DNA from 2 places in the Leeuwenhoekiella sp. NPDC079379 genome. Region 2 is predicted to be linked to the other one. Evidence: riboswitches for the same ligand, from Rfam matches in the RefSeq annotation. Region 2 holds a riboswitch; the other holds the start of a gene.
What was found. A riboswitch is a leader RNA that binds a small molecule or an ion and turns the genes downstream of it on or off. The one in region 2 is predicted to bind S-adenosylmethionine.
Positions count from the first base shown of each region.

Region 1: it holds a riboswitch for S-adenosylmethionine, as region 2 does, so the genes downstream of both, ACIGAM_RS00855 (O-acetylhomoserine aminocarboxypropyltransferase/cysteine synthase family protein) here and ACIGAM_RS12915 (Na+/H+ antiporter NhaC family protein) in region 2, are expected to answer to the same signal.

Region 1 is NZ_JBITTU010000001.1:210,068-215,527, reverse strand. It holds gene ACIGAM_RS00865 (2-hydroxyacid dehydrogenase) at 1-804, opposite strand, end outside; gene metK (methionine adenosyltransferase) at 879-2,132, opposite strand; SAM riboswitch class I at 2,508-2,617, shown strand; gene ACIGAM_RS00855 (O-acetylhomoserine aminocarboxypropyltransferase/cysteine synthase family protein) at 2,730-4,007, shown strand; gene thrA (bifunctional aspartate kinase/homoserine dehydrogenase I) at 4,076-5,460, shown strand, end outside.
Region 2 is NZ_JBITTU010000006.1:241,528-246,987, reverse strand. It holds gene ACIGAM_RS12930 (thiamine phosphate synthase) at 1-606, opposite strand, end outside; gene ACIGAM_RS12925 (DUF4494 domain-containing protein) at 886-1,446, opposite strand; gene ACIGAM_RS12920 (DUF6642 family protein) at 1,665-2,264, shown strand; gene ACIGAM_RS12915 (Na+/H+ antiporter NhaC family protein) at 2,376-3,683, opposite strand; SAM-I-IV-variant riboswitch at 3,732-3,830, opposite strand; gene ACIGAM_RS12910 (nucleoside deaminase) at 4,064-4,534, shown strand; gene ACIGAM_RS12905 (cupin domain-containing protein) at 4,664-5,140, shown strand.

The DNA.
Region 1 (5,460 bases), on a different contig from region 2:
GATTATAATATCCTTATTATTCCAGAACGGGTGATCTTCTGGCAAAGGCTCTGTATTGAAAACATCTAATGCTGCACCGCTCAATTGTCCATTGTTTAGGGCTTCAATCAAATCAGTTTCAACAAGGTGTCCTCCTCGAGCAACATTTATTAAATACGCACCTTTAGGAAGTTTAGAAAATAACTCAGTATTTAAAATTCCTTCAGTTTTTTCAGTTAAAGGGAGTAGGCAGACAAGAATTTCAGCTTCAGCTAAAAACGCATCAAGTTCGTTTTGAGAATAGCTAGTTATATTTTCAATTTCCTTCTTTGAGTGTGACCAGCCGGTGACTTTAAAGCCTACATTAGTTAGCATAGTTCCCACAGCCTGGCCTAATGTTCCTAGTCCTAAAACCCCTACACAAACTTCTTTTGCTCTGCGATATGGAGTAGGTTTCCAATTTGATTGATCTTGTAATGCCGAATAAACTTTTAGATTTCTAATGTGATTAAGGCATAGAGCACTTACAAATTCTTGCATATCACTGGCGAGCTTGTCGTCTACTACGCGAGTAAGAGTCACATCGCCGGGTAATGATTTATCTTCAAATAAATGATCTACACCAGCACCCATAGAGCCTATCGCTTTTAGATTAGGGTAATTTGCAAAACTTCCTTGTGGAGCTTTCCATGTAACAGCCATTATAACCTCATCACGATTTTCTACCGTCTCGGGAGTTACTACGTTGATTGAAGAATCGGCTTTTTTTAAAGCATCAATCCACGGCGTATAATTTTTATCGTTGCGTATAAGTAAGAGTGCCATTGTTTTTAAATCTAAAATTAAAAAATGCCATTCAGACTGAATGGCATTAGATATAGTTTGTGATGTATTTAAGTTTACAAGCCAAAAGCTTCTTTTACTTGATCTACATAATCAAGCTTTTCCCAGGTAAAGAGTTCAACTTCTTTAGTAACTCTACCGCTATATGGGCTTTCAAAAACCTTTGTCATAACCTGCGGATCTTTCCCCATATGACCATAAGCCGCAGTTTCTCTATAAATAGGATTGCGTAATTTTAAACGATCTTCAATTGCCGCAGGGCGCATATCAAATAGCTCACGTACTTTTGTGGCTATCTCACCGTTGCTCATAGCTACATTCTTAGTTCCGTAAGTGTCTACAAATATAGAAGTGGGCTCTACAACACCAATAGCATAAGATACCTGTACTAAAACCTCATCAGCTACACCTGCAGCCACTAAATTTTTAGCAATGTGTCGTGCAGCATAAGCCGCAGAACGGTCTACTTTACTGGGATCTTTACCAGAAAATGCACCACCACCGTGAGCACCTTTACCGCCATAGGTATCTACGATGATTTTACGCCCTGTAAGACCAGAATCTCCGTGAGGACCACCTATAACAAACTTCCCTGTTGGGTTAATATGGTAGGTGATCTCGTCATTAAATAGTTTAGCAATATCTTCTGTAAGACCTGCCTTTACGCGTGGGATTAAAATAGAAATCATATCATTTTTAATCTTAGCAAGCATTTTTTCATCTTCATCAAATTCGTCGTGCTGTGTAGAAACTACAATAGCAACGATTTTTTGAGGTATGTTGTCATCAGAATACTCAATAGTCACCTGTGCTTTAGCATCTGGTCGTAAATAGGTGATGTCTTTTTCTTCGCGGCGTAGTTTTGCCAACTCAATCATTATGCGGTGTGAGATGTCTAAAGCGAGAGGCATATAATTAGCCGTTTCTTTAGTCGCATACCCAAACATCATCCCTTGATCTCCCGCGCCTTGCTCTTCTTTAGAAGCTCGGTCTACACCTTGATTTATATCTTTAGATTGCTCGTGTATTAAAGAGATTACGCCACAACTATCTCCGCTAAACTGGTAAGCACCTTTAGTGTAGCCAATATCATTGATAACGCCTCTTGCAATATTTTGAACGTCTATATACGTATCGCTTTTTACTTCTCCGGCAAGTACAACCTGGCCGGTAGTCACAAGTGTTTCACAAGCTACTTTTGACTCGGGGTCAAAGGCTAGAAAATTGTCTAATAATGTATCGCTAATTTGATCAGCGATTTTATCCGGGTGTCCTTCAGACACGCTTTCTGAGGTAAATAAGTAAGCCATTCAAGCAATTTTTTCCCTAGTGGGTTTCAAATTTAAGAATTAACCAAAATTTAAAATTAGTTATCAATTTATACCTCTGGTGTTTCCACAGAGGATTATTCTTTAAGCTGAAAAAAGATTTGACAAATGCTTCTTAATGGTAGTGGTTACTGCCTTTAGCATTTTTTACACCGAAAAATCATTCAGTATAAGAGGTTGCAATCAGTCAAATCTTTCCTCTTTTGGGTGGCAAATGTATAAATTTAGAAGGTATTAAAAAACGGGAATCAAAATCTTATGAAAACTTTTCATTTTGTAAAATTAAACGTCCTTTACTTGCATATCTGTAAAAGGTTTTGCAATCTTTACACTCACAAAGTTCAAACACTTACTGAAATGTTATCAAGAAAGGCGGAGGGATAGACCCAATGAAGCCTTAGCAACCCTTCCTACGGGATGAAGGTGCTAAATTCTACAACAGTTTAATTACTGATGATAGATAACCTAACAAACTATTTGTTCATAAATAGTTTTTTCTTCATAACATTTTTCTTGTAATTGATGCCAGGGCGGCACTATTTGACTTTTGGTTTAATTTTTTAACTAAAAATGAGAAAAATGAGTACTCAAAAATTTTCAACACAAGCTTTACACGCCGGTCATGACACTACTACAAATGGTGGTACACGAGCTGTGCCTATTTACCAGACCAGCAGTTACGTTTTTAATGATTCTGATCATGCCGCAGGATTATTTAATCTATCGCAACCTGGTTTTATTTATACACGTTTAAATAATCCTACAAATGATGTTTTAGAGCAACGTCTTGCTGCATTAGAAGGTGGTATTGCAGCTGTCGTGACAGCCTCTGGAACTGCTGCGATTAACACAGCGTTGCTCACACTCTTAAAGCAAGGAGATCATATTGTAGCCTCGAGCAGTCTCTATGGAGGAACTTATAATTTATTGAGTGTTACGCTCCCCAGATTTGGTATAACAACCACATTTGTTAATCCTGATGAGGTTTCAAACTTTGATTCTGCTATACAAGATAACACACGTGCTATTTTTGTAGAATCTTTAGGAAATCCTAAGCTTGATGTTTTAGATCTAGAAGGAATTTCTGCTACTGCTAAAGAGCATAAAATACCTTTAATAGTAGATAATACCGTCGCTTCACCTGCACTTTTAAATCCTATTGCATACGGGGCAAATATTGTAATTCATTCTTTGACTAAATACATTAATGGTAACGGAACTTCTTTAGGTGGGGTTATTATCGATGCAGGTACTTTTGACTGGTCTAGCGGAAAATTCCCCGAGTTTACAGAGCCTTCTGCAGGTTATCACGGGTTAGTATATCACGATGTTTTAGGACCAGCAGCTTTTATTGCAAAAACGCGTATTGAAGGGTTACGAGATCACGGTGCTGCTTTGAGTCCGTTTAATGCCTTTCAAATTATTCAGGGATTAGAGACTTTAAAAGTCCGCATCAAACAACATAGTGAAAATGCATTGGAATTAGCAACCTGGTTAGAAGCACAACCTGAGGTAACCTGGGTTAACTATCCTGGTTTAGCGAGTAGTAAATACAATACTTTAGCAAAAAAATACCTGCCTCACGGTCAAAGTGGGATCGTGACTTTTGGTTTAAAAAGTGGTTTTGAAGGAGCGAAAACAGTTGCAGATAAAACGGAAATTTTTTCACTGCTGGCAAATATAGGAGATACTAAATCATTAATTATACACCCGGCAAGTACTACGCATCAGCAACTGCCAGATGCGGCTCAGGAAGCAACGGGAGTTACTAAAGATTTAATACGTCTTTCTGTAGGTCTTGAAGATGTTGAAGATTTAAAAGCTGATCTAAAAGCGGCATTCGCACAAATTAAATAAGCAGTTACTACATAAAATTACAAATCGCCTGTCTGGAGATAGGCGATTAATACTACAATTTACCCTAAATGGTACACAAACTTGAAATACTAAATTTCATAACGCAGTCAGGTTATCAATTAGATCTGCCATTAAGTTATGAGACATTTGGTCAAAAACTGGGGACAGCGCCGTTAATTTTAGTTAACCATGCACTTACCGGTAACTCGCACGTGAGTGGTGAAGACGGCTGGTGGAATGAAATTATAGGAGAGAATAAGTGTATAGATACAAATACGTATAGCATTCTTTCGTTTAATATTCCGGGGAATGGTTATGACGGATTCTTGATCGAGAACTATAAAGATTTTGTGGCTCAGGATGTGGCGCGTTCCTTTTTAGAAGGTCTTAAATTACTGAAGATTAAGGAACTTTTTGCTATTGTAGGAGGCTCACTGGGAGGCGGTATTGCCTGGGAGATGATTGCACTTCAGCCAGATATTACTAAGCATCTAATCCCCGTTGCATCAGACTGGAAGTCTACAGATTGGCTTATTGCTAACTGCCAGATTCAGGAACAAATATTAAAAAACTCTTCACAGCCAGTTCACGATGCGCGTATGCACGCGATGTTGTGCTATAGAACACCAGAGTCATTTAAGAATAAATTTCAGCGCAGCACAAATGAAGATCTTAAAATCTTTAATGTAGAAAGCTGGTTAGACCATCACGGACACAAGTTAAAAGACCGCTTTCAGGTAGCAGCATACCGGTTAATGAATCAGCTTCTAAAAACTATAGATGTAACTCGTGGTCGCGAAGGTTTTAATGAGATTTTAAGTAAGGTAGAGGCAAATATTCACATCATAGGAGTAGATTCTGATCTATTTTTTACACCTGCAGAAAACAGAGAAACGTATAAGCAGCTGGCGCAACATAAGAACAATGTAACCTATGGCGAGATTAATTCGGTACACGGTCACGATGCCTTTTTAATCGAATTTGAACAGCTTGAGCAATTGTTATATCCTGTATTTAGAGCAGATACCGCAAAGCTGAAAATTTTAAAATTTGGCGGAAAATCATTAGCAAATGGGAAAGGATTAGATACTGTTCTTGATATTATTCAATCTAAAGTAAATAATCACGAGCGCATAGCAGTGGTTCTTTCTGCACGAGGTGGTGCAACAGATGAGTTAGAAGCGCTACTTGAGGGAGCTGCTTCGGGCTTAGATATCCAACATAGATTTGATGCTTTTAAAACCTATCAACAACATAATTTTGATGTTGATTTGACTGAAGAATTTTCAGAATTAAAACGTCTTTTTGAAGGAGTAGCTTTACTGGGAGATTACAGCCGAAAAGTGAAAGATGAGGTCTTGTCCTTTGGAGAATTAATTTCAGTAAAAACAGTAACGCATCTTTTACAAAAACAAGGTGTTAAAGCGCACTTTGCAGATACCCGTAAACTTAT
Region 2 (5,460 bases):
TTTTAAAAGTTGGTGAAATATTTTTATCGAGTTGAAGTCCTGAGTGATTGTGTCAGAATCTACAATTCCTGAAATTCCGGCAGTCAATAAGTCTTTTACATCTTCTGTAGCAATACCGCCTGAACCTAGTATGGGTGTTGTGGTGTTTAAAGATTCAGTAATAAGACTATACCCGTCTAAACCTAATTCTGCTTTTGCATCTCCTTGTGAATAGGTTTTAAATGGTGCTAAATTAATGTAATCAATATCTTTTTCAATCAAAGCCTCACAGTCCTGTATTGTATGCGCACCCGCACCTATAATTTGCCAGGTATATAAATGATTGCGTACTGAAAGTAGACTAGAAAGATCTGTTTTTTCTAAATACACGCCATCTGCTTTAATCTCTCTGGCGATTTTATGATGATCTGTTACAATTAATCGAGTTTGATAATGTGCTGTAAGTTCACGTACCTGTCTAGCCAATTGAAGCAGCTGCTTCTCAGTAGCTTTATCAAAATGCAGTTGAACCAATTCTATACCCGCAGAACAGGCTTTTTGAATATTTTCCAGTTGCTCTTCTGGAGATTTGCCCTGTGATTTATAATGAAGTTTAGGTATAATCATGTTTCAATTTTAGTAAGCATTTGCGTTTGCAAATATAGGTGTGTAGGGCGCTTAATCGGTTTGATATTATAATAAGTTGGAGTGTCTGTCTCTAATTAAATTTCATATGAAGCTGTCTAGAGTGCAATATTCTTGCGCCACTTTAGAGTCTACAAAAAATTAATTAGAAAAAAAGTCCCGAAAAATCGGGACTTTATAAAGAGTTTTATAACGGTCATTTGAGTAAATTAAAACTCAAATGAGATTACTCCCCTTACTCAAATTGAATTGTAATTTATGTTATTCAGCTTCTACAGTAAGCGAATCAGCCATTGCTAATTCTTCATTTTCGTCGTTGTAGGTAGGTGTAGATTCTTTTAAACGGGTAAACTCTTCCAGACGTTCCGTCTCATCTTCATCACCAGAAAAATACGGAAAAACATCCATAATAGGAGATTCAGAAACTGCCGGTATTGTGTACTCGCCCATGGTATCCTGCATCGTAGTTACCGTATTTTCAAAGGCTTCTTTTACATCATTTGCCTGTACCAGCAGATACATATTGGTTTTGCGTTCTTTACCGCTTTCTTCATCAAAAGCGATTAACGATATTTTAGATTTAAACCAGCGGTCGCTATTTTCAAAAGGATGAATCTCTGCATAATTAGCAACTTTAATGTTTGTGATTTTAATCTCTTCACCTTCCATTAAATACGAAGCCATTTCTTCTGTAATTCGGCTTTCTGCTTCAGTGTACGAGATTGCATCTACTAAAAAAGGTTCGGTTTTAACCTTTTGCGTACCAGACGCTTCATCAAATTTTCTATATTTTACCTTGCATTCGTACCAGGTTGCACTCATAATATATTGTTTTTAGAGTTTCAAAAATAGGGTATAGGTCGTGGGTAATTTGACATAAAAACAGATAGATATTCACAATTTAAAAAGCAGTTATTTATTCCGCTAGCAGGTAGGCTATTACCTATTTTAAAAACTACAGTTGCTTTTATTTCCTTAGGTAATCCCTTTAAATCACACTACAGTCTTTAAATTTGCAGTTTACTATATACTATTTTAAAGTGCTGGAAAAAAGAACACAATTACCACAAAAGAACGATCTAGATCCAGAGAAATTTATTTATTGTCTCGAAGGGGTTGCTGATGTAGAACTAAATCAAATTACTGAAGCTCAAAAAAATCTCGAAGAGTTAGTGATTCAGTACGGTATAGCAAGTATATATCAAACTTGTGATACCATAGAAGGTCTTGAAGCGAGCCTAAATACTCTGGTTTTAGATGACCATTATTTTAAGGAATACGAGATCATCTATCTGGTGATGACCGGAGAAGCCAATAGTATTTGCTTGAACGACTATTATTATAGTTTTCAAGAAATAGCAGAACTTTTTGAAGGAAAGCTAAGAGGTAAAATCGTTCATTTTTCAAGTGCTAAAATACTGGACCTTGATGAAGAAGAAGCTCAATATTTTCTTGATATCACAAATGCAAAAGCGGTTTCTGGCTATGGCAATGCAGATGCCGGGTTGAGCAGTTCAAACCTTGATAAAGTCTTTTTTAATCTGTTTAATGAAGATGATGATATTTTTGAAGTGGTAGAACAATTACATCAAAAACACTACGCAGCCTGTAAACTATTAGATTTTAGAATGTATTACTAAGCTTTTCGGTAGCACTTAAATTTGTGAGAAAACGTGTTCTGCATTTCGACTCATAAATTTGAATCTATAAATAGATTTGCATTAAATACATATAGTAGATTCCATATCAAACTACTTTAGATTTGGCTTGCGCATTGGGTTCAACGTAATAAAGAGCACTGTGTACACCAGCAATAGAAGTAAATACCAGGTATTTCCCATTAAATCTAAATAATCAATCTTTCCGTTAGAAAAGCTTAAAATCATAAGAACCTGCGCGCCATAAGGCAATAATCCCTGAACAATACAGGCAAAAATATCTAAAATTGAAGCTGTTTTTTTATTGTCTAATTTGTACTCATCATTAATAGTTTTTGCAATAGGACCGGCGATAATGATAGAGACCGTATTGTTTGCAATAGCCATATTGATGGTGCTTACCAATGTAGCAATACCAAGTTCTGCAGTTTTTCTATTTTTTATAAGCTTTTTAATGCTTACCAGAATAAATTCAATTCCGCCATTACGAGCTACCAGAGCTGCAAGGCCACCGGTAAGTAAAGAGAGTAAGAAAATTTCGGTCATATTCGTAAAGCCCTCATAGGCAATTCTGGTAGATTCTAAAAGCGTGAAATCGCCGTAGCTAATTCCTAAAACACCTGCTGCAAGTACTCCTAAAAACAGCGTTACAAATACATTAAGTCCCAGAATAGAAAGTAAAATTACTAGAATATACGGTGTGATTTTTAGCACATCATAGTTGTAGCTAACAGCTGTTGCTGCACTAGCTGTAAGATCTGTACCTTGAAAAACTAAGATAGCTATTGTACCTAAAGCTGCAGGTACGGCAATTTTTATATTCTGTTTAAATTTATCACTCATTTTGGTTCCGAGTGATTGGGTCGCCGCAATAGTCGTATCTGAAATAACCGATAAGTTATCTCCAAACATACTACCGCCTAAAAGTGCACCACAAAGTATCGCCAGGTCTGCGCTGCTGTTTGCAGCAAAACCTACAACAATAGGAGCCAGGGCTACAATAGCGCCTACCGAAGTTCCCGTAGAGACAGATAAGAAACCTGCAATGATAAAAATACCCATATAGATGTATTCAATAGCAATGAAGTCTAAACCCATATTTACAATTGCATCTACACTGCCGGTTGCATTGGTAATAGCGGCAAAAGCACCTGCAAGTAGATAAATTAAGCACATTGTCAAGATTTTATCATCACCACAGCCTTTTAAAAGTGTTCTAATTTTAGCGTTAATAGATTGTCTAAATAGTATAAATGCCACAACAATCCCTACTATAACTGCGATAGGAGCAGGAAGTGCATAAAAGTCGTTTTGATAAATACCTACGCCAAGAAAGGTACCTACAAAGACAAATAATGGAATGAGTGCTGAGAATTTTGGGGTAATCTTAAGTTCTGCCATTTTATAATTTTACACTCAAAAAGGCAATAGCAGTAATTACATAGACGTATGCGTTAACAAGGTTTCCAAGTAATTGGCTTATCTATCTTAGCACCTTGCTCGTTATTGCAGGTTGCTATCTCCCTTATGAGATTCTGGATAATTAATTTAAGGGCGCAAAAGTACTCTAGCAATTATTATTCATCCTACTTTAAAAGTTAATATTTTTATAACGTGCGTATTCTGAATTTGTATTCCTAAACCGATGGGAGGGAAGTGGTATCTTTTTTAGATATGTTTTTTTTTGCGGAAAATATTAGAGTACTACTTGATTTCATCAGCAATTAAATATTCTTAAAAGCATCATAAACTCCTATATTTACAGCAAATACGAAAAGATAATGAGCAACGAAGAATTTATGTTAGAAGCTGTAAATGCGGCTTTAAAAGGAATGCAAAATAATGAAGGAGGACCCTTTGGCTGTGTGATTGTCAAAGACGGAAAAATTATAGGAAAAGGAAATAATAAAGTTACTTCTACAAATGATCCTACCGCACACGCCGAAGTTACGGCCATACGTGACGCGTGTAAAAATTTAAATTCGTTTCAACTCGATGGCTGTACGATTTATACTTCCTGCGAACCTTGCCCAATGTGCCTGGGAGCAATCTACTGGGCGAGACCTGAAAAAGTGTATTACGGAAGCAGTCAACAAGACGCAGCTAACATAGGCTTTGATGATGCGTTTATTTATAAGGAAATCCCTTTACCATACGAGAAGCGCAGCATCCCTTTTGAGCAATTGTCTCCCGAAGTCGCCATTAAACCTTTTCAGGAATGGACAAAAAAATTGGATAAGACGGAGTATTAGGCTTTAGCTAAACGTGTAATTAATAGTTAAAATAATTTTTAGACTAGTTCCTAAAAACAGTTACTTAGATATATAATACCATCATACTTATTGGTTAATTTATAAAGGCTTAAACAATAAATTTTTAAAATGAAAAAAATACTAGTTCTCCTTATTTCTATAGTTTCTTTAGGTGCATCTGCACAACATGCTGACTATACTGTATCTTCCTACTTAGATGAAGGTATTAAAGCTCCCAATACGCATTATCTGGGAGAAGCTTGGTTATCTAGAATCTTGCAAGAAGATGAAAATTTACCATATAATCTTGTTAAAGCTACATTTAAGGCAAATTCTACGTTAGACTGGCATAAACACAGTACTACACAGGTATTAATCGTTGTAGAGGGAATCGGGTATTATCAGGAAAAGGGCAAAGAACCTTATATAATGAAAACTGGTGATATTATTAAATGTCTAAAGGATACAGAACATTGGCACTCGTCTTCAAAAAATAACGATGTGACTTACTTAGCGCTTTACAGTGGTGAAACTCCCACCGAATGGACAGAAGTTGTAAGCAGGCAATATTATGATGCTGTTGCCGAAAAGCTGAAAGAAAATTAATTACCAACTTACAAAATTTAGAATCTTGAACGTATAAATCCAAAGCTCTGAAAATCGCGTATTTGAAAATTTCTTGGACTTCGTACAGAATACGCGAATTTTGAAAATTATAGTTTTTTCTATATAATGAGTTAGTAATCAATATGAATCGTATTTGTGATTTCTCGACTGTACTCAAAATGATATCAAGGTTGTTTTAATTTTTCTAATGCTTTAAAGATAGTATTAAGATTATTGAATTCTTTCACGATTGCATTCGTAATAACAGTTAGTTTAAAACAATCTATTAAATACAGCTAAAAGGAAAAACTAAGAAAAAT